DNA from 3 places in the Clostridium sp. MF28 genome. Region 1 is predicted to be linked to each of the others. Evidence: a T-box and tRNA genes for the amino acid it is inferred to sense, from the RefSeq annotation. Region 1 holds a T-box; the other regions hold tRNA genes.

Region 1 (7,474 bases):
CTCCAAGCAAAGGAAATTTAATCTTATATATATTTTTAATACTTTTAACAACTACATTTTGATAAAAATCATCATAATTGATATCAACCAATTTTCCATTTTGTTCATTCACAAAATATACTTTTGATTTTTTTTCTTCCGCTATCTTTAATATTACTTCTTCTGCCTCTTTTTTTTGAGGATAGAGTACAACCGGTATATTTTCTTTTATAATTCCGGCCTTTTCTTTTGCGATATCTTTTAAATTATCACCCAATATATTTATATGATCTAAACTTACTGATGTTATTACACTAACCTTAGGCGTTAATACATTGGTAGAATCTAATCTTCCACCAAGACCAACTTCAATTACTCCATAATCTATTTTTTCTCTATAGAAATGCAAAAACATTAATGCAGTTATGATTTCAAACTCAGTAGGATGTTCATATCCTTCTTCAATTACTTTATTAACTACTAATTTAATTTCTTCTACTAAGTCTACTAATGATTTTTTGCTAATATTACTTCCATTTATTTGAATTCTTTCTTCAAATTCTTCTAAATATGGGGATGTATACATTCCGACTTTATATCCCATTCCAATTAATATTTTTGATATCATAGCTGTAGTTGATCCCTTGCCATTAGTCCCTGCAATATGGATAAGTTTGAGTTTTTCATGAGGATTTCCAAGTAACTCTAAAATTCTAAAAGTTCTTTCAAGTCCATAATTAGATCCAAACTTCCCCACGCTTGTAATATAATCCATTGCTTCTTTATAAGTCATGCTCATTTTTCTTACCTCTTTGTCTTTTATGTTTTTCTATAAATGCAAAATCTAAATAGTATGTATTTACTTTACATTATATCTTAATTCTAGTGAAATGACTAATTAAAAGCTAAACAAAAACATCTCTGTATTAAATTTATTCCATAATTCTTCAAGAAGAAACTCGAAGGCGACTGTGGTTAAATTCCGTATTGTGCCTTTGCGCCCTTTTCATAATATCTATAATCTTCTTTTACACCAATTTCTAAACTTATCAAATTCACTTAATAATAGAGATATTAATATACTAGCTAATAAAATAGACAATATAATCAACACAGAATTTGTAACTGAAATTTCAATTTCCCAAAACAATATTACTAACTTTATTCCCGTAAAAATTAATATACATCCAACTCCATATTTCATGAACTTGAACATATTATTCATCTTTTCTAATATATAGTACATACTTCTAAGTCCTAAAATCGCAAAAATATTAGATGTATAAACTATGAAAGTATCCGTTGTTATAGAAAAAATAGCTGGGATTGAATCTATTGCAAAAATAATATCTGAAAATTCTATTATTAAAAGTACTATAAAAAGAGGTGTAGCATAAATGATCTTATTCTGCCTAACAAAAAATTTATTTCCATGCAAAACATTTGTTATAGGCATTGTCCTTCTTAAAATCTTAACTGCCAAATTATCATGAAATTGAATATTATCATCTTCCCTAAGAAATATTTTTGCACCACTAAGTAGCAATAATACTCCAAAGATAGATAATATAAAACTAAATTTATTTACCATAGCTACGCCAAGTAAAATGAAAATTAACCTTAATACCATCGCCCCTATAACGCCATATAGAAGTATCCTTTCCTGGTATTCTTCCTGTATTCTAAAACTTGAAAATATCATCAGAAATAAAAATAAATTATCTAAACTTAACGACATTTCTACTATGTAACCACCAAAGTATTCTATTGCTGATGTTTCACCTCGTGTGTAATATATAATAATATTAAATAAGATTGATAAGGATATCCAAAAAATTAAGTTAAGTAAATGCCTTCTCGCTTTCAAAATTCAAACGCCTCCATATATATTATTCTAGAATTATATATATTAATAATCCTCCTATTATATCCTTACCTTTCAAAAATTTTTAACTTTTTTCATTTTACTAACTATATAATAATTTAATGCATGTTTGTTTATATGCTATAATAGCTCCCTTATCTTTTAGAGTAAAACTTTTAAAAAATAAAAAGATATTACCAAGCTCCAAGGAACTTAGTAATATCTTTTACTGAATTTCATTAAAATTATTTTAAAGCTTCAATTCTAACTTTAACAGCTTCTAACATTTCAACATACTTAACTCTCTTTTCTTTTTCAGCGTCAACAACTGCTGCTGGTGCTTTAGCAACAAAACCTTGATTTCCTAGCTTTTTATCTATTCTATCAATTTCTCCTTCTAGTTTCTTTGCTTCTTTATTTAATCTGTCTAATTCCTTATCTTTGTCTACTAAGTCAAGTAGCGGCATAAATAATTCTCCGCCTTTAACAACTAGAGATACAGCATTTGCAGGAACATTAGCCTTATCACTAATAAATTCTACTTCTGATGCAGACGCTAACTTTTCAATGTATGCTACACCTGAGTTAAATGCTTTTTTAGCATCCTCAGCTATATAGCAGATTACTTTTGCCTTTCTTGAAGGTGGTACGTTCATTTCAGCTCTAACATTTCTTAAACCTTTTATAGCTTCAATTACAAATGCCATATCATCTTCTGCTTCTTTATTTACTAAAGCTTCGTCAAATTCAGGCCAAGCTGAAGTTGTTATAGTTTCCTCATCACTTAAGTGAGTGAATATTTCTTCTGTTATAAATGGCATAGCTGGGTGTAATAATTTTAATCCTGTAATTAAAACTGTATTTAATACGTTGTAAACTATTCCCTTAGCTTTCTCATCATCTCCATAGAATACAGGTTTAACAAGTTCTATATACCAATCACAGAATTCAGTCCACATAAAGTCATAAACTTTTTGCATAGCAATTCCAAGTTCATATTTTTCCATGTTTTCTGTTACTTCTTTTATTAAAGTATTCATTTCTGATAATATCCACTTATCAGCTAAAGAATATTCTTTGCAGTCTTTATATTTGTTCATTACTTCTTTATCAAGGTTCATCATTACAAATCTTGAAGCATTCCAAATCTTATTTGCAAAGTTTCTTGATGATTCAACTCTTTCAGGATAATATCTCATATCATTTCCTGGAGCATTACCAGTAGCTATCATAAATCTTAAGGCATCAGCACCATAAGTTTCAATTACTTCTAGTGGATCAACACCATTTCCTAAAGATTTACTCATCTTTCTACCTTGAGAATCTCTAATTAAACCATGAATAAGAACTGTATTAAATGGAGTTTCTCCCATGCAGTGAAGTCCTGAGAATATCATTCTTGCAACCCAGAAGAAGATAATATCATGTCCTGTAACTAATGTACTTGTTGGATAGAAGTATTCTAAGTCTTCTGTTTTGTTTGGCCAGCCAAGTGTTGAGAATGGCCATAATGCTGAAGAGAACCATGTATCAAGTACATCATTATCTTGTTTAATATTGGAGCTTCCGCATTTAGTACATGCCTTTGGAGCATCTTCAAGTACCATCATTTCTCCGCAATCTTGACAATAATATACTGGAATTCTATGTCCCCACCATAATTGTCTTGAAATACACCAGTCTTGGATATTTTCCATCCAGTTGAAGTATATCTTATCAAATCTTTCAGGAACAAATTTAGTTTTGCCATTCTTAACTACTTCTACTGCTGGCTTTGCAAGACTTTCCATCTTAACATACCATTGTTTTGAGATTATAGGTTCTACCGTAGTTCCGCACCTATCATGAGTTCCAACATTATGAGCGTGATCTTTTATCTTAACTAAGAGACCTGCTTCTTCTAAATCCTTAACTATAGCTTTTCTTGCTTCATATCTATCTAGACCTTTATATTTACCACCTTTTTCATTGATAATTCCCTTATCATCCATTACTCTTATGATTTCTAAGTTATGTCTTTTACCAACTTCAAAGTCGTTAGGATCATGAGCTGGAGTCATCTTAACTGCACCAGTTCCAAATTCTAAATCTACATATTCATCGCCAACTATAGGAATCTCTCTATTAACTAGAGGAAGTATTACAGTTTTACCTATAAGGTGTTTATATCTTTCATCATTAGGATTTACAGCTACACCACTATCTCCAAGCAATGTTTCAGGTCTAGTTGTTGCTATTTCAATAACCCCGCTTCCATCAGCTAATGGGTAATTGATATGCCAAAAATGCCCTGCTTGTTCTTCATATTCAATTTCTGCATCTGATAATGCTGTTTGACAGTGTGTACACCAGTTAGTTATTCTATTCCCTTGATAAATCAAACCTTCATTATAAAGCTTAACAAATACATGTTTTACAGCAGCACTAAGGTTTTCATCCATTGTAAATGCTTCTCTTGTAAAGTCTGCAGATACCCCAAGCTTTTTAACTTGGTTTCTTATTGTAGCTCTATACTTGTCACTCCATTCCCAAACTTTTTCAAGGAATGCTTCTCTTCCCATTTCTTTTTTATCATAACCTTGTTCTGCTAACTGATTTGCAACTTTAACTTCTGTCGCAATTGACGCATGGTCTTCTCCAGGTAACCATAATGTACAATATCCTTGCATTCTCTTAAATCTAATAAGCATATCTTGAAGAGTATCATCAAATGCATGCCCTAAGTGAAGTTGACCTGTTATATTTGGTGGTGGCATGATTATTGTATATGGTTTTTTATTCTTATCGATTACTGGAGTAAAGTATCCCTTCTCCTCCCAATTTTTATAGATCCTATCTTCAAATTCTTTTGGATCATATGTAGTTGATATATTTTTTATTTCTTCTGACATTTTAATTCCTCCAAACTTAGTTAAACTAACAATTAACTTGTTAACTTTTTATATTCTAAACAATAAATATTGTAAAGAATATTTATTCCTAAGAATATATATTCTTTAGAATATGCACTGCAATTGCTGTGTCTTAATAAGTTAAATCCGACTCACATTCAGTCTCTTTTGGCTTTCGAATAAGCGAATATAAAATACAGACTGTGAAAGTTCCAAGAAGCAAATATAAAATTTTGATTCTCAACGCAAAAAGAGCCTTCATCACAAAAGGACGAAAGCTCGCGGTACCACCTTTATTTCCACATATACAGAATTACTGCATTAATGGACTCTTAATTTAAATAACGATTCAGACAAACCGTCTTTAGCTACTATTATTTCACTAAAGAAGCTCAAAAGCTACCTTCAAAATTTCTTGCATAAGGGTTTTCAGCGCCTCCCTCTCTCTTCCTAGTTCTTGCTAGTTCTTTCTAAATCTATGATTTAGCTAAAGAACTGTACTCCTCAGCTCGTCTGAGTGAGTTTCCTTGCTAAAAGAACCGTACTCCTAAACTCTCCTGAGTTAGTTTCCTTTTAATGCTCAAAAATTTCTACTCCTCTTTTTCATTGCTTTTATATATTATATTATTACTTTAACTCACATAAACTTCATGATTAACTTTAAAGTGTTAATCATGAAATTTGAACTCTCACTTATGATATCTTATAGTATAATTTTTGTCAATAATAGTTTTCCAGTACTTTTTCTATGATAGTCTTCCTTATAATACTTTTTCAAGACCATTATAAGTTTTATCCTATTTAACCCGCATTATTCCTATAAATATTTATATATGTTCCTATGTATATAGAAACATATTTTTCTATATACATAGATAAATTTAATCATATATTACTTTAAAACTATATTTCTATAAATAATTGTTCATATAAATATAGTTTCATTTTTATTGAATTTAAATAAGATAATTACTTAAGGATGATATTTAGCATGCCTATCTGTAGCACCTTTCTACAGCTTCTAATAATCTATCCAATGCTTCTTTAAGCACCTTTGTTGGACATGCTAAATTTATTCTCTCGAATCCTTTACCCTCATCGCCAAAAACATAACCTTCATCTAAGAAAAACATCGCTTCTGTTGTCATAAATTTTTCTAATACCTTATGATCCTTCTCCAATGTTCTAAAATCTAGCCATTGCAAATAAGTTCCTTCTAGGTTTATTATATTGACCTCAGGAATATTACTCCTAAAAAAGTCTTCTACAACTTTTCTATTCTTATTTATAGTCTGTATAAGTTCCTCAAGCCATTGCTCGCATTCATTATAAGCAATTTCACATGCTTTATATCCAAAAATATTAAGACCTAAATTTCCTGTAGACTTTCTACGTTCATACCTGACTTTATCTCTTATTTTTTTATTTTTAATAACAATATTAGAAACTTGAAGACCTGCTAAGTTAAAAGTCTTACTTGGTGCTGTACAAATAACTGAATTATTCGCAAATTCTTCAGATATATTTGCAAAAACTGTATGTTTAAACCCTGGCATTATTAGATCAAAATGAATTTCATCAGATACTACAATAACATTATTATCACAACATATTCTACCAATATTTTTTAACTCCTCTTCACTCCAAACTCGTCCGACTGGATTATGTGGATTACATAAAATTAGTAATTTGGTATCCTCTAATTTGGCCTTCTCTTCGAAATCTTCAAAATTTATTTCATAATGATCTTCATTAAGTATTAATTCACTTTTTATTATCTTTCTATTATTATCTATAATTGCTTTATAAAAAGGATAATATACTGGAGTCATCACTAAAACATTATCTTCCTCTTTAGTAAGCGCTCTAACAATTGTATATAGTGCTGGCACAACACCTGAGAACTCAGTAATCCATTCTTTCTCTATATTCCATGTATGTCTTCTTTCCATCCAATTGCATACTGCTTTATAATACTTATCCGTAGCTTCTGTATATCCCATAATACTAGAGTCTATATATTCTTTAAGCCCTTCAATAATTTCTGGTGGATTTTTAAATTCCATGTCTGCAACAGAAAAAGGCACTATAGATTCACTAACATCATTATTAATTTTTCTCATCAAATTCCATTTACTTGCACCTACATTATTTCGAGATACTAGTGTTTCAAAATCATACTTCATTAAAAATACCCTCCTTAATAATTTTTATTGCCTCATGTGCTTATTCATGTAATTCTAAGGGCAGACCATCTGGATCACTAAAAAAAGTAAATTTCCTATTTGTATATTCATCTATTCTAATTGGCTCTGTTTCAATCCCTTTTTCATTTAACTCTCTTATTACTTCTTCAATATCTTTTACATGAAAAGCTAAATGTCTCAGTCCACATGCTTCTGGATATGATGGTCTCTTAGGCGCATTTGGCATAGAGAAAAGTTCAATTTCACTACTTCCTATCTTTAAATCCAGTTTATATGAATCCCTATCTTTCCTATAATTTTCTCGTATTATTTCAAATCCTAATATATTTACATAAAAATTTTTTGATACTTCATAATTAGACGCAATTATCGCAATATGATGTATATGATTTATATCCATAAAATTCTCCTTTTTAAGCACTAAATTATATAAAATTATATATTTATGTTTTATAAAAAACAAGATGCAAAATTATAGGGATGATTATAAAATAATCATCCCTAATATTGTGAAAATATTATTACTTATTAAA
Region 2 (7,474 bases), 2.1 Mb from region 1:
TTATAATTAAAACTGCAGTTAGAGTGAGTGGATTGACATCATTAGCTGTTACTAAGATTGATACTTTAGCTGGTCTAGAAAAAATCAAAGTATGTGTTGGATATAAATTTAATGATACAGTTATAGATTACTTCCCAGCAAGTTTAGAAGACTTAGCAGAGTGTGAACCAATTTATGAAGAATTTGATGGCTGGGATGATAGTGTAGCTGATGTTAGAAGTTATGATGAATTACCTGAGAATGTTAAGAAGTATTTAGCAAGAATATCAGAATTCACAGGGACTAGAATTTCTATAGTTGGAGTTGGACCAAAGAGAGATCAAACTATGAGAATAGATAATCTATAGTTTAGTATTATGCTCGGGTATTGACTTTATGTTTTGTATAAAATATAATTTTATTGTAGACAATAATTACATAAAGTTATATTAAAGAAGGTGAAAGTATGATAACTAAAGATATGACAATTGGTGAAGTAGTTAGTGCAGATCAATCTAAAGCTCAAGTTTTAATGAGTTTCGGAATGGGATGTGTTGGATGTCCATCAGCTCAAGCTGAAACTATAGCAGAAGCTGCAACAGTACATGGATTAAATCTAGACGATTTATTAGAAGCATTAAATAGATAAGATAATTATTTTAAAAGGATTTTCTTTTTAGGGAATCCTTTTTTACTTATTAAAAAATATATTTATATCGTTTATGTTTTTTATGTGTAATTTAATTTTTGTGATTATAATAGATTATAAGATTAAATAATTCATTAACAATATTATTGATAATTTTTTATAATAATAAATATAAGATATAGTAAAGGAGGGGAGGAGTTGTAAATCAAAATAGATGCCATTTAGCTATAATTTATTCGTTAAATAAAAATGTTTCAAATTTAGCTTGAGATTTATTTTTGCATTTTACAATTGTTAATTATGAGTAAGAAGTTTACAAAAAAATATGAAATACATTATTATGAAGTAAATTCTAATTTAAGATGTAAATTGTCATCTATAATAGATTTTATATGTGATGTAGGCACTCAACAATCAGAAGCCTTAGGTGGAGGAATTGATTACTGTACGAAAAATAACTGCGCTTGGGTATTTTATAAATACGATATAAAAATGTATAGATATCCAATGTTTGGTGAGGTAATAAGCGTCACAACAGAAGCTATAGGCTTTAAGAAATTCTATGGATTAAGAAAATATACAATTAATGATGAGAATAATAATGTTATAGGGGAAGCACTAGCATTATTTTTTCTAATTAATATAGATAAAAGAAGGCCAATGCGAATACAAGATGAACAATATCATATATATGGAGTAGATGGTGATGTTGATTACGATATAAGCATGGATAAAATAGAAAGAACAAATGATGCACAATACTATAAGCAATTTAACATAAGATACAGTGATATTGATTCTAATAACCATGTTAATAATGTCAAATATGTTGAGTGGGCAATGGAAGCTGTTCCTCTCGATATCATTAATAATTATACTCTTAAAAGAATTAAGGTAGTATTTGAGAAAGAAACAACATATGGGGATAAGATTTCATCAACTGCTGCTATAAATGTAATTGATGAAAATAGTTTAAAATCATATCATACTATAAAAAATGGTGAGGGAACTGAACTAACGCTATTACAAGCAGATTGGAAAAAATAATAAAGGTAAATATAGAAAATTAGCTGTTGCAAGAATCTAGGTAATATTAATAATTACGACAGCTAATTTTATAGTATTATTTTTATAGATAAGTTAATAATTTTTAGCTATTGGCGGCGGACTTAGCTGCTAAATATCCAGAACTCCATGCCCACTGAAGGTTGAAACCTCCACAATCTCCATGCACATCTAAAATCTCTCCACAGAAATAAAGATTTTTAACTAACTTAGATTCTAAGGAAATATTATTTACTTCAGATGTATTTACACCACCAACTGTAACTTGTGAATTGTTAAAGCCATTAGTGCCAATACATTTAAAATCCCATTTTTTAAACTTATCAATTAATTTGCTGGTAGTTCTCCAATCAATACTACTGCACGGTATATGTATATCTTTTATCCCAACATCTTTTAAAATTGTAGAAATTAATTTTTTATTTATAACCCCAATTAGGGCTGTTGATATCTCTCTGTGACCAAACATAGAAAAATGTGTGGTAAAGAAACTTTCAATATCATCTTTACTTTCTAGTGGAAACATATCTATTCTTATAGTTACATTTAGATTTTCATAGAGAGCTTTAGAAGCATAAGATGATAATTGCATTATAGGGGGGCCTGAAATTCCATAATCGGTAAAAAGTATTTCACCAAACTCTGTTCGAATAACTTTATTATCAACTAAAATAGAAGCAGAGCCATCAAATTTTACTCCTGATAGAGCTTTTAAATAAGGATAATCTAATTTTAATTGAACAATGCCAGGAATAGGCTCTATAATACTATGACCCAATGACTTGCATAGTTTATAGCCAGATCCATCAGAACCTGTTTTAGTAGCTGATTTCCCACCACAGCTTAAAATAAGTTTTTTACAAGAAAAATTTTTAAAGTCATCATTATTACTTGTTAAAATAAAGTTATTTTTTTTACTTGTAGAATCAATTTTACAATTTGTATATAGAGGTATTTGTCTATCCTCTATTGCCATTCTGAATATATCTATTACAGAAGAGGCCTGAAGAGATTTTGGATACATCTTTCCGTTTTCCAATTCAATTAATGGCAATCCTAGAGATAAAAATGTGCTTTCAGTATCTTTAACAGTAAAGTTATCTAACGCCGCTTTAAAGAAATCTTGATTTTCACTATGGAAACACCCAAATGGGCGAGATATATTCTTATTAGTAATATTACATCTTCCATTGCCAGTTACAAGAATTTTTTTGCCAATTCTATCGTTGCTCTCAATAATTGCCACATCAAGTCCAAAATCTTTGGCTATTATTGCAGCCATTAGGCCAGAGGCACCACCGCCGACAATCATTAAATCGTGATAAATCATTATAACAATCACTCCCTATGTATGTTTTATTGACCATATAAAATTAAATCACATATTTTACCCAGTGCTAAAATAAACTGAATATTTTAAGTATACCATTAATTTATTAATTACTACTAAAATAAAAGGATTCAAATCATATTATTCAATATTTTATAATACTTTTAATAAATTTTATCATAGTAATATTAAGGTTAAAAGAAAGGAATACTAAAAATGAGGTGATTTTATAATGGAAGTAAAGGTAATTAATATGAATTCGGGAGATTTCGAAAGAGTATTTAAAGTGATCAGAATGAACTTTGATAATATAATGGTTAATTATCCCAATATGAGTGGGGTAAAGAGTTTTTCTTTTAATGATGTGGAATGTATAAGTGAAAGTGATATAGATAAATTTTTAATTAATAATAGAAATTTCTTGAAAATTAAATTAAAAAGAGGGATATCAGTACTTTTTTACAATGCACTATATGAATCATTAAAGTTAGAAATTAAAGAAGAGGTAAAAAATCTAAGTATTTTAAGAGATAAATATAAACTGTACAAAAGTAAAGTATGGGAAAAGGAAATGCTGTTATTTATAAATAATAAATTTCCTTTAGAAGTTAAGCTTCAGGAAAAAATTTTAAAAAGAATGGATATAGTATAAATATTAATAAAATAGATAAAGAAGATTTTTTAGAAATATGTTGTGGTGAAATAAAAAATATTGAAGAGCAAATTAATTTAAAAAAAGATCTTTTATCTAGTCTGAAGGAGGCTAGAGATTATATTTAAGGAACCTCTGAAATGTAGATATAATGCCACTTTATTAAAAATAAATAATATAAAAATAAAAAAAATGAAAAAATGTGTTGACAGGGAATCTAATTTTGGGTATTATAGTCTATGTGGTCAGCAGCTTGAATAACTCAAGGACATCTAGTTAAGACATTTAAGCGAAAGACAATATAGCATGGCTCCTTGGTCAAGCGGTTAAGACACCACCCTTTCACGGTGGTAACAGGGGTTCGATTCCCCTAGGAGTCACCATTTATATCTATCTTATGGGCGCATAGCTCAGCTGGGAGAGCACCTGCCTTACAAGCAGGGGGTCACAGGTTCGAGCCCTGTTGTGCCCACCATAAGATGGCTCAGTAGCTCAGTTGGTTAGAGTGCCGGCCTGTCACGCCGGAGGTCGAGGGTTCGAGCCCCTTCTGAGTCGCCATTTAAAATATGCTGGCATGGCTCAACGGTAGAGCAGCTGACTTGTAATCAGCAGGTTGTAGGTTCGATTCCTATTGCCAGCTCCATTTTAAATAAACATAACAAAACTTAATATGGCTCCTTGGTCAAGCGGTTAAGACACCACCCTTTCACGGTGGTAACAGGGGTTCGATTCCCCTAGGAGTCACCATTTTATCTATCTTATGGGCGCATAGCTCAGCTGGGAGAGCACCTGCCTTACAAGCAGGGGGTCACAGGTTCGAGTCCTGTTGTGCCCACCATAAGATGGCTCAGTAGCTCAGTTGGTTAGAGTGCCGGCCTGTCACGCCGGAGGTCGAGGGTTCGAGCCCCTTCTGAGTCGCCATTTAAAATATGCTGGCATGGCTCAACGGTAGAGCAGCTGACTTGTAATCAGCAGGTTGTAGGTTCGATTCCTATTGCCAGCTCCATTTTAAATAAACATAACAAAACTTAATATGGCTCCTTGGTCAAGCGGTTAAGACACCACCCTTTCACGGTGGTAACAGGGGTTCGATTCCCCTAGGAGTCACCATTTTATCTATCTTATGGGCGCATAGCTCAGCTGGGAGAGCACCTGCCTTACAAGCAGGGGGTCACAGGTTCGAGCCCTGTTGTGCCCACCATAAGATGGCTCAGTAGCTCAGTTGGTTAGAGTGCCGGCCTGTCACGCCGGAGGTCGAGGGTTCGAGCCCCTTCTGAGTCGCCATCAAAGAACAAGTTCTTATAGACTAGAACTTGTTCTTTTTTTATTGTTTAAAAAATTATAATCAAGTCAGATCTGTGGGTAAATTTTGAAAGTATTATAAGAACAAGTTATTAAAGGGAATTTAAATATAAATAAGATGTTAACACAGAATAACATAGTTTGCGAAACAGATTTTTCAAATAAATATGATTTATAATATCAATTTGTAGTAAAAATGAAAACTCTAATATGATAGTCATTAAGAGAATAAATATCATATTAGAGTTTAGTTTATTTAGATTATCTATTTTTTTCTAAATTTTTCTTAATCCTTATATCTTCAGAATAAAATTTGCAGAGCTTAAATTCTCCAATTAGTCTAGAAGCGATTCGCTCGCTATACTGCTTAGTTATTCCTGGCAAAGTTAAATTGGTTGAGATAAGCATTTTCTTATTAGCAAGAATTCTCTTGTTAATTATATTAAATAATTCAGTTACTGAAAATTCATTGAGGTGTTCTGCGCCTAAATCATCTATAATTAGTAAGTCACATTCTAGTAATAGTGATTCTAAACCTGAGTCATTATTGAATCTTATTTCCCTTAAATTCTTAATTAACTCATCAGAGGTTTTATAAATTACTAAGAATCCCATATCTAACACAGCTTTGGCAATACAATATGATAAATATGTTTTACCACTACCTGGATTTCCGAAAAATAATAAATTTGTTGATATTTCTGAAAAGCTAGGAAGATAGTCTTTTAATATATATTCTAAATTATTCTCCATGTTTTTTTTAGGAGAATATTTTTCATCTCCAAGTTTATGACTTGAAAACAAATTTAAATCAAAATTATCAAAGTTATTATACGATGTGGTATTTTCTAATTCTGAATTTTTATAGTATAACTTAATCAACCTTTGTTTATAGCAAGTACATTTTATATTGCCTATAAAGCCTGTATCCTTACATTTATTGCATTGATATCGCAAATTTAAATATTCAGGATCATAACCTCTTTCAACTAACATTTCGCACTTTTTTATTCTTAAATCTGTTATATTTTCCTTATAATCATCTATTGTCTTTTCACTATCTTTAGATTTGAGAATTGATACTGCCATTTTTAAAGATAATCGTTGAATTTTATTATCCAATTCAATAATCTCAGGATATTTCTTTGATATTTCTTCTTTCCTAAATTTCAAATTTCTAGCTTCATCTTCTCTAAGTTTATCATATATTTTTAAAATTTCTGTTTGATAACCTTTAATCATCGCTATCCCATCCTAAAAGTTTTTTTTCTAATGAATCATAGTCATACTCTCGAGCCTCAAAGTTATTAAATTTGAGAGATGATTTATCATTATTATTAGTAGTATAAGTTTTTTGATACTTATTATTTTTTGGATTTTTATTATCTTTAAGAGCTATATCTTCCAAAGTTCTAATATTATTTTTATTCCAATTACTTAAGATTCCATCGATATACTTGAAATCCGCCCTATTCAATCTTTCAAAGCATACATCACAAGCTTTAAATATAATTTCGTTTGAATACTTATAAATAAGAAGCCATTTTTCTATTAAATCCTGTTGTGGTTTCATTATGTCTGTATTATTTATACCTAAGTAAGTGAGAATTTTTCTTATATTAATCCACTTATCCTCTGCTTTTTTTATTAAGTTCTGAGCTTGCTCGATAGTAGTTATTTTTTGATCATGCCAAGCTATAGCAACCTTTTCTATATATCTAGAATCGCTTTTTCCCTTTGATATACAGTATTCCATTAAAATCAGAATTAATTCAGATGAAAAACCGAATTCCTTTTGCCAATTTAAGTAAAGTGACATTTCGTTTGGCGATAGAGGTCTAGCTAGAAGAGTTTCAATATCCTTTAGCATATCTTTAGTATTTGTACTATCCAAAGCTTCTAATAAGTCAATTTGTTTAGTAGATTTGGAGGGTTCTTCAACTAAATCTACGAATTCTACATTAAAATTACCCATCTTATCTATCTGAGTTAGCTTTATAGCTCCTTGATCATTCCAATAATTAAATGCATTCATAATGTCTGATTCTAACAAATTAAGCGAGGAAGCTAGTATTGATGAGCTAACGCCTAATTCACCTGAAATAGTATACTTTAGCATCAATAAATAAACTTTTACAAATTCGCCTCTAGCCTGTGGCATGTATTTTTCTATAAATACATTGTTAACAGGAGTGAACCCTAGAGATCTATTCTTTAACATAAATGTGCTCATTCCGTTTACTACCTACCTTTCAAAGTTTTTAATATATATTATAAAAACAAAACTCTATCTAATAATATTAGATTAGCATAATCGTTTATAATGTAAGTTATATAATAACCTAATGTATGTAAAATAATTATAGCATATTATCACCTTAATAAAGCGAAATATTAATCAACTAATACTTGGGATTAATTACTTTTATATAAGATTTGAGAGAATATAAAGAGCACGCATTTGTCTTTATAAGAAATTAACTAATTTAATAAAACA
Region 3 (7,474 bases), 1.5 Mb from region 1:
AATAAAGAAGAAAAAGAGAAAGGAGCTGAAATTTGTGATACAACCCACTGCCAAGTATATATGAGTAAGGATGAGAGAATCTCTAAATGGAGTAAAAGTGAAGCTGAAAGTAATTGGGAGAAGATACAAAAGGCAGTTCTAGATACAAAAGGGCAAGTTCTTACTTATGACGGTTCAGTGTTGGAATATCCTCAATTTTTTGCAACCAGCTCTGGAAAAACAGAAGATGCAAAAGATGTATTTTCTATGGATGTACCATATTTAAAATCAGAAGACAGTAAGGGTGAAGAAATTGCACCTAAATATAAGACGAGCACACAAATTCCTATAAACGATTTTATAAATAAAATTAATTCTAAATATAAAGGTGTTAATGCTAATAAAAGTAATTTGTCATCACTAATTAAGATATTAAGTTTTACAGAAGCTGGAAGTGTAAAAGAAATAAAAATAGGCAATGAGATTGTTAAAGGAACTGAATTTAGGACATTGTTCAATTTGAATTCGACCAATTTCACATTAGACTTTCAACAAGATTCTGTAGAAGTTAACTGCAAGGGTTATGGCCACGGTGTAGGGATGAGCCAATGGGGGGCTAATGCGATGGCAAAGAGTGGATCGAAGTATGATGAAATTCTTAAACATTACTATAGCGGAGTCGAAATCCAAGAAATAAATTACAACTAAGGAGAGAGTATTTACGTTAACTTAGACATAGGGTTGGCATAACTTCATATGAATAATTGAATAAATTTAAAGAGGATACTTGTTTATTTTTTTATAGCAAGTATCCTTTTCTATTTTTGACTATAAATTAGCATGGGGTATATCCTCCAATTAATTGAATTTTTGTATATGTATGTTTAAAAAAAGTGGAGATGGACATAATTTAGAACATCACTACTTAAAACAGAAATTATAAAGTAGAACTTCTTAAATTAGGGCCTAAATCCCTGATGGATATATCTATTGTTTAATAATTAAATTATATGTACTTTTTAACACTAGATATACACTTATAACAATAATTTTAAAATACCTTTAAATGTAAATAATACATGATAAAAAAGCAAATTTATGTATTATTTTTCATAAAAAGGGAACTATAACAATTGGAGGTGTTCATATTGGACAAAAATTTAAAAGAAAAACTTAAAAACTTATTTAGGAAGGAGGGATTTTATATCGCCTTATTCCTATGTCTCTGTATTGTAGTAACTGTTGGAACTATCTCTTATAAAATGCTCAACAGCAAAAACCAAGTTAATAAAACAGAAGACGTAAATAAAGATCTAACAATGAATTCTGGAAATGAAGGAAATTCTAATAATTCAGTTCAAAATGCTGAAAGAGTAGAGAATGCTCAAAATAATAGTAATAAAGACAATGCAGATAAAACAAAAACAGAAAAGGCTGCATCAGTATCTACAAATAATACGGTAACATTTGTAAATCCTATAGATGGAGTAGAAAGTAGAAAATATACTTATCCTGCGCCAGTTAAGATGGAAGAAGGAGTTTTCAGAACTATTAGAGGTATTAATCTACAATCAACAGTAGGATCAGAAGTAAAGGCAGCAGCAGATGGTGTTGTGGAAGTTGCAGAAAATACTGGCGTTGAAGAAGGGGTTGTAGTAGAAATTAAACATGCTAATGGCCTAAAGACAAGATACGGAAATCTTGATGCAAACTTATCAGTAAAAAAAGGAGATAAGGTTAAAGCAAATCAAGTTATTGCAAAAGTAGGAGATAGCGCAAAGGTATTTAGTAAAGATGTATTTGGTGAATTTTTAAATTTACAAGTAATTAATGCTAATGGAGAACAAGTTAATCCAGAAAAATATTTTAATTTAAAATCTAAATAAAATTTTATGAAAATATATATTAGTCATTTGTTTTTTTCATTAAAATAAATGACTAATAAATCAAAAAATAAATGATAATAAAATGATAAAATCAAGGAAGTGGTATTTTGAAAGACTATATTGAAGAAAGAGTTTTAGATGTTGCAAGATATATCATAGATTCAAAAGCTACAATAAGAAAAACAGCTAAGGTTTTTGGTGTTAGCAAGAGCACAATTCATAAAGATATGACAGAGAGATTGTTAAAAATTAACCCAGAAATTGCTCAAGAAACTCATTCTATTTTAGAATTAAATAAAGCTGAACGACATATTAGAGGTGGAAAAGCTACACAAATGAAGTATAAAATTATTGAATCTTAGTAGGATTAAGTCTATAATATATTATTAGTAGAATTATGTAAATATAGGTATTAATATGTATTATAGGAGTGAATAAAAAATGTGCTTTTGGAGAACGGGGATAGACCTCGCAATTGACTTAGGAACGGCAACTGTACTAGTTTACGTAAAAGGTAAAGGGGTAATATTAAAAGAACCTTCTGTTGTAGCCATAAATAAAAATAATAATAAATTGTTGGCTATAGGGGAAGAAGCAAGAAAAATGATAGGAAGAACCCCAGGAAATATTGTTGCAGTAAGGCCATTAAGAGATGGAGTGATTTCTGATTACGATATAACACAAAAAATGCTAAAGGAATTTATAAAAAAAGCGTGCGGGAAAAGAAGTATAAGTGCACCTAAAGTAATTGTTTGTGTACCATCTCAAGCTACAGAAGTAGAAAAGAGAGCTGTTATTGATGCAGCTATGAATTCAGGAGCAAAAACGGTCCATTTAATTGAGGAGCCGCTAGCAGCAGCCATTGGAGCAGGATTAGATATTACTAAGCCGAATGGATGTATGGTAGTGGATATTGGCGGAGGTACTTGTGATATCGCTGTTATCTCATTAGGTGGAGTGGTAGAAAGAGAGTCAATAAAAGTAGCGGGAGACAAGTTCGATGAAGCCATAATAAAATATGTACGTAATGAATATAAATTAATGATAGGTGAGAAAACAGCTGAAGATTTAAAAATAAATATTGGATCAGCATTTAAAAACTCTAGAAATCTAACTTGTATGATGAAAGGTAGAAACCTCATTACAGGATTACCAGATGAAATAGAAATTACAACAGAAGAAATACGAAATGCAATAAAGGAACCTGTGGAAATAATAGTTGATACTGTAAAAAAGGTATTAGAAAGAACACCGCCTGAATTAGCCTCGGATATAATAGAAAGAGGAATATTAATGACTGGTGGGGGAGCTTTAATACATGGGTTAGATAAACTTATAGAGTTTAAGACTGGCGTAGTAGCAACTATAGCCGAGAACTCAGTTGAATGTGTTGCGAACGGTACAGGCAAAGTGCTTAATTATATAGATAAATTAGATAGTCAAGTTAATTCTCAGCAAATAGTTCTTATAGAATAGCTTTATAAATAGCAGTCATTAGTAATTTCACTATTGACTGCTATTTATTTAGTTAAATATAAAATACCTAAATTTTAGGATATTTCCAGTGACTTAAACTATAGGCATCAATAAATATTTTGGATATAATTTTAGCCATATCCATAATGAATGAGAGTCTTATGCTTCGCGAAAAAAAGAATTCAGCATTATCACTAGAGTCCACAATGCCTATAACTGATGCAATTCCTACCTCGGGAAGTTCTTTTCCGACTCCTTTACCAGGATGTATTGCATAGTCCCTTATACGAATTTCACCAATATCATCTTCGTCACCTAAGCAGGCATCAACACCAATTATTGATGCATTAGGGTGATTACTATATATTTCATTTAATCGTTCATCTATGTTCAAAGCATGAATTGGAGAAGATAAAGTTCCATAAACAGGTAAAGGAAAAAAGTTTTCTGTGAGTATAGATCCAACTAGAGGACCTAAACAATCCCCAATACATTTGTCAGTACCAATACAAACTATTATGGTGTCTTTTGATATAAATTTTTTAACTTCTAAAGCTAAATTATAATAAAATTTAGGATCAAGTTTAATATCTGGCTTGCTCAAGGGACATATACCTCCTTTATAAAATATATATATGAGTAATTAACAGAAGATAGTATAAAAAAATGTTTTTTGGAAATTAATAGTAAATAAGGAGGTGCATATGAAAAAAGTTTTAATGTATTTGGTTTTAGTTCCTACAATAATAATAAACATGTATTTTCTGTTATATTGGCAACCGCAAGATGAAAATTCTGCAAAAGAAGTTGTTGTACAAGAAACTGTTTCGTATTCGAAGCCATTATATAAAATAAATAAAGAAAAAGCGTTAAGTCAATTATCTACAGATAATAAAAAGGAACTTGAAAAAATAATAAAAAAATTATCTGCATTTGATATAGGTAAAATAAAAGAATATTATGAAGATACGAATGATAATGAAAGCCTAATAGAAATATTTAAAATCTTAAAAAGGAGATTAACAACAGAAGATTATAAGAAAATTCAAGAAATATCATCTTCTTTTTTAGATATACAAGAGATTAACAAAAGAATAAAAAATAATTAGGATTAACATATTAAATGAGAGCATATTGTAGAAATAGAGAGTAATATGAATTTAAATTATTTATATGGGTGTATATTGGAGTTGAAATAAAATCGCTTTACCGATATACTAATCATTGTTGACCGGCAAATGAGGCAACAAGGTATAAAAAATAAATATGGAGGAATTCCCGAGTGGCCAAAGGGGGCAGACTGTAAATCTGTTACGTTTCGTTTCGATGGTTCGAATCCATCTTCCTCCACCAATTTATAATGGGCGCATAGCTCAGCTGGGAGAGCACCTGCCTTACAAGCAGGGGGTCACAGGTTCGAGCCCTGTTGTGCCCACCATTATAAAATTACTAATCTAATATATATGCTGGCATGGCTCAACGGTAGAGCAGCTGACTTGTAATCAGCAGGTTGTAGGTTCGATTCCTATTGCCAGCTCCAATAAAATAATATGGAGGAATTCCCGAGTGGCCAAAGGGGGCAGACTGTAAATCTGTTACGTTTCGTTTCGATGGTTCGAATCCATCTTCCTCCACCAATTTATAATGGGCGCATAGCTCAGCTGGGAGAGCACCTGCCTTACAAGCAGGGGGTCACAGGTTCGAGCCCTGTTGTGCCCACCATTATAAAATTACTAAATCTAATAATTATATGCTGGCATGGCTCAACGGTAGAGCAGCTGACTTGTAATCAGCAGGTTGTAGGTTCGATTCCTATTGCCAGCTCCAATAAAATAATATGGAGGAATTCCCGAGTGGCCAAAGGGGGCAGACTGTAAATCTGTTACGTTTCGTTTCGATGGTTCGAATCCATCTTCCTCCACCAAAAAGAATAAACTTAAGTTTATTCTTTTTTATTTTTTATCTTATATAAAAATTGATTGATAATATTGACTAATTATACAGCATATGATAAAATACTTTTGAAAATTGAATTATGTTACTCTTATCAAGAGAGGTGGAGGGAAAGGGCCCTGTGAAACCCGGCAACCTGTATTATATAAGGTGCCAATTCCTGTAGAGTTTTCTACAAGATAAGAAAATGATTGCTAAATTGCGCTCTTCTTATCGAAGAGCTTTTTTATTTTTTTAAGTTTGCGCATGCTTAAATTATACAAAGAAACAATTAATAAAATAGTTTGACTATTATTTATTGTATTTAAATAAGGTGAAGTTTTTATAAACGATTATTATTCTATAAAGCTATGTATAGTTTTTAATAAAATAATTTTATTCGTGAAGATAGTTATAATATTTAAATCTAAGGAGAGAAAAGATATGAGAAGATTATTTACTTCAGAATCAGTTACAGAAGGACATCCTGATAAAATGTGTGACCAAATTTCAGATGCTATACTAGATGCTATTCTATCTAAAGATCCAATGGCTAGAGTTGCTTGTGAAACTTGCACAACAACAGGTATGGTTATGGTAATGGGAGAGATAACAACAAATTGTTATGTTGACATTCCTAAGGTAGTTAGAGAAACAGTAAGAGAAATTGGATATGATAGAGCAAAATTTGGATTTGACTGTGATACATGTTCAGTTCTTACATCGATAGATGAACAATCTGCAGATATAGCTATGGGAGTAGATGAAGCATTTGAGTCAAAGAAAGGTGAAAAAGATGAAGTTGAAGCAGTTGGTGCTGGAGACCAAGGAATGATGTTCGGTTTTGCAACTAATGAAACTGAAGATTTTATGCCGCTTCCAGTATATATGGCTCATAAATTATCAAGAAGACTTACAGAGGTAAGAAAGAATGGTACATTAAGTTACTTAAGACCAGATGGTAAAACTCAAGTAACAGTTGAATATGAAGATAATGTGCCAAAGAGAATTGATACTATAGTTATATCAACACAACATGATGAGAAGGTTACTTTAGAGCAAATTCAGGAAGACCTTAAGAAGTTTGTTATAGAGGCTGTTGTACCAGCAGAATTATTGGACAGTGAGACAAGATATTTCATAAATCCAACTGGAAGATTCGTTGTTGGAGGACCTCAAGGGGATTCAGGATTAACAGGTAGAAAGATAATAGTTGATACTTATGGTGGATATGGCAGACATGGCGGCGGAGCTTTCTCAGGTAAAGATCCAACTAAAGTTGATAGATCAGCTGCATATGCTGCAAGATGGGTTGCTAAGAATTTAGTTGCAGCTGGTGCTGCAGATAAGCTAGAAATTCAATTAGCATATGCAATTGGTGTTGCAAAGCCAGTTTCAATTGAAGTTGAAACATTTGGGACAGGAAAAGTAGATGAAGATAAGATTGTTGAAGTAGTAGAGAAGGTATTTGATTTAAGACCAGGAGCTATAATCAGAGATCTTGACTTAAGAAGACCTATCTATAAGCAAACTGCTGCATATGGACATTTTGGAAGAAATGATCTTAACTTACCATGGGAACAACTAAATAAAGTAGATGAAATAAGAAAAAATCTATAGCATAATTCTTAAGTGAATTTTTATTATCAATATATATAATAGAAGTTTTTGTAGAATGGTAAAAAGTCGTCTTAAATCTAGACGGCTTTTTATTATGGAGAAATTTATAATTATATATTTGAATAGTATATATAGAAATTTAATAGATTGAGTGCTCAACTAAGATTAAAATTTATAACTTTAATTGCAAAACAGATAAGCATTTAAAAGCACTTAAAATCTGAGCACTTTAGAATTTATTAAATATTTATAGTTTTATTTTGTATACTCCATTTAAAAGTTATTTTATGTAGGGAAGAATAAGAAAAGATTATGAGTTATAAGTGATTAGTTTTAAATTGGTATAAATATTTATGATATAATTATAAGAAAAAATCAAAGTTAAATTTGACGCTAAATTTTAATTTTAGAAAGTTTAAGGTAAATATATAAAGATTTGGAGAGATTCTATATGGAAGTTCTAAATGGATTTGTTGAGAATATTGTTTTTAAAAGTGAAGATACTGGTTATGTAGTTTGTAGAATTAGAAACGAAAAGACATTAATTAGTGCTGTAGGAACAGTTCCTTTCTTGAGAGAAG

The links. The T-box of region 1 lies ahead of AXY43_RS23885 (valine--tRNA ligase). A T-box ahead of a tRNA ligase gene usually reads a tRNA of that ligase, here a tRNA-Val.
Region 2: it encodes a tRNA-Val, which carries the amino acid that the T-box ahead of AXY43_RS23885 (valine--tRNA ligase) is inferred to sense. The anticodon was not compared.
Region 3: it encodes a tRNA-Val, which carries the amino acid that the T-box ahead of AXY43_RS23885 (valine--tRNA ligase) is inferred to sense. The anticodon was not compared.

What each region holds. Positions count from the first base shown of each region.
Region 1 is NZ_CP014331.1:5,393,073-5,400,546, reverse strand. Features, by position in the region: gene AXY43_RS23895 (bifunctional folylpolyglutamate synthase/dihydrofolate synthase) at 1-778, opposite strand, end outside; gene AXY43_RS23890 (TerC/Alx family metal homeostasis membrane protein) at 995-1,846, opposite strand; gene AXY43_RS23885 (valine--tRNA ligase) at 2,089-4,734, opposite strand; T-box leader at 4,999-5,217, opposite strand; gene AXY43_RS23880 (MalY/PatB family protein) at 5,730-6,920, opposite strand; gene gloA2 (SMU1112c/YaeR family gloxylase I-like metalloprotein) at 6,961-7,341, opposite strand.
Region 2 is NZ_CP014331.1:3,304,820-3,312,293, reverse strand. Features, by position in the region: gene AXY43_RS14215 (adenylosuccinate synthase) at 1-347, shown strand, start outside; gene AXY43_RS14210 (DUF1858 domain-containing protein) at 446-628, shown strand; gene AXY43_RS14205 (acyl-[acyl-carrier-protein] thioesterase) at 929-1,675, shown strand; gene AXY43_RS14200 (NAD(P)/FAD-dependent oxidoreductase) at 1,779-3,023, opposite strand; gene AXY43_RS14195 (hypothetical protein) at 3,256-3,675, shown strand; tRNA gene AXY43_RS14190 (tRNA-Glu) at 3,984-4,058, shown strand; tRNA gene AXY43_RS14185 (tRNA-Val) at 4,075-4,150, shown strand; tRNA gene AXY43_RS14180 (tRNA-Asp) at 4,157-4,233, shown strand; tRNA gene AXY43_RS14175 (tRNA-Thr) at 4,244-4,318, shown strand; tRNA gene AXY43_RS14170 (tRNA-Glu) at 4,348-4,422, shown strand; tRNA gene AXY43_RS14165 (tRNA-Val) at 4,438-4,513, shown strand; tRNA gene AXY43_RS14160 (tRNA-Asp) at 4,520-4,596, shown strand; tRNA gene AXY43_RS14155 (tRNA-Thr) at 4,607-4,681, shown strand; tRNA gene AXY43_RS14150 (tRNA-Glu) at 4,711-4,785, shown strand; tRNA gene AXY43_RS14145 (tRNA-Val) at 4,801-4,876, shown strand; tRNA gene AXY43_RS14140 (tRNA-Asp) at 4,883-4,959, shown strand; gene AXY43_RS14135 (ATP-binding protein) at 5,239-6,219, opposite strand; gene AXY43_RS14130 (DnaD domain protein) at 6,212-7,210, opposite strand.
Region 3 is NZ_CP014331.1:3,917,814-3,925,287, forward strand. Features, by position in the region: gene spoIID (stage II sporulation protein D) at 1-687, shown strand, start outside; gene AXY43_RS17235 (M23 family metallopeptidase) at 1,128-1,865, shown strand; gene spoIIID (sporulation transcriptional regulator SpoIIID) at 1,973-2,227, shown strand; gene AXY43_RS17245 (rod shape-determining protein) at 2,307-3,341, shown strand; gene yyaC (spore protease YyaC) at 3,409-3,945, opposite strand; gene AXY43_RS17255 (hypothetical protein) at 4,046-4,450, shown strand; tRNA gene AXY43_RS17260 (tRNA-Tyr) at 4,610-4,694, shown strand; tRNA gene AXY43_RS17265 (tRNA-Val) at 4,704-4,779, shown strand; tRNA gene AXY43_RS17270 (tRNA-Thr) at 4,807-4,881, shown strand; tRNA gene AXY43_RS17275 (tRNA-Tyr) at 4,894-4,978, shown strand; tRNA gene AXY43_RS17280 (tRNA-Val) at 4,988-5,063, shown strand; tRNA gene AXY43_RS17285 (tRNA-Thr) at 5,094-5,168, shown strand; tRNA gene AXY43_RS17290 (tRNA-Tyr) at 5,181-5,265, shown strand; SAM riboswitch class I at 5,383-5,480, shown strand; gene metK (methionine adenosyltransferase) at 5,718-6,893, shown strand; gene recD2 (SF1B family DNA helicase RecD2) at 7,345-7,474, shown strand, end outside.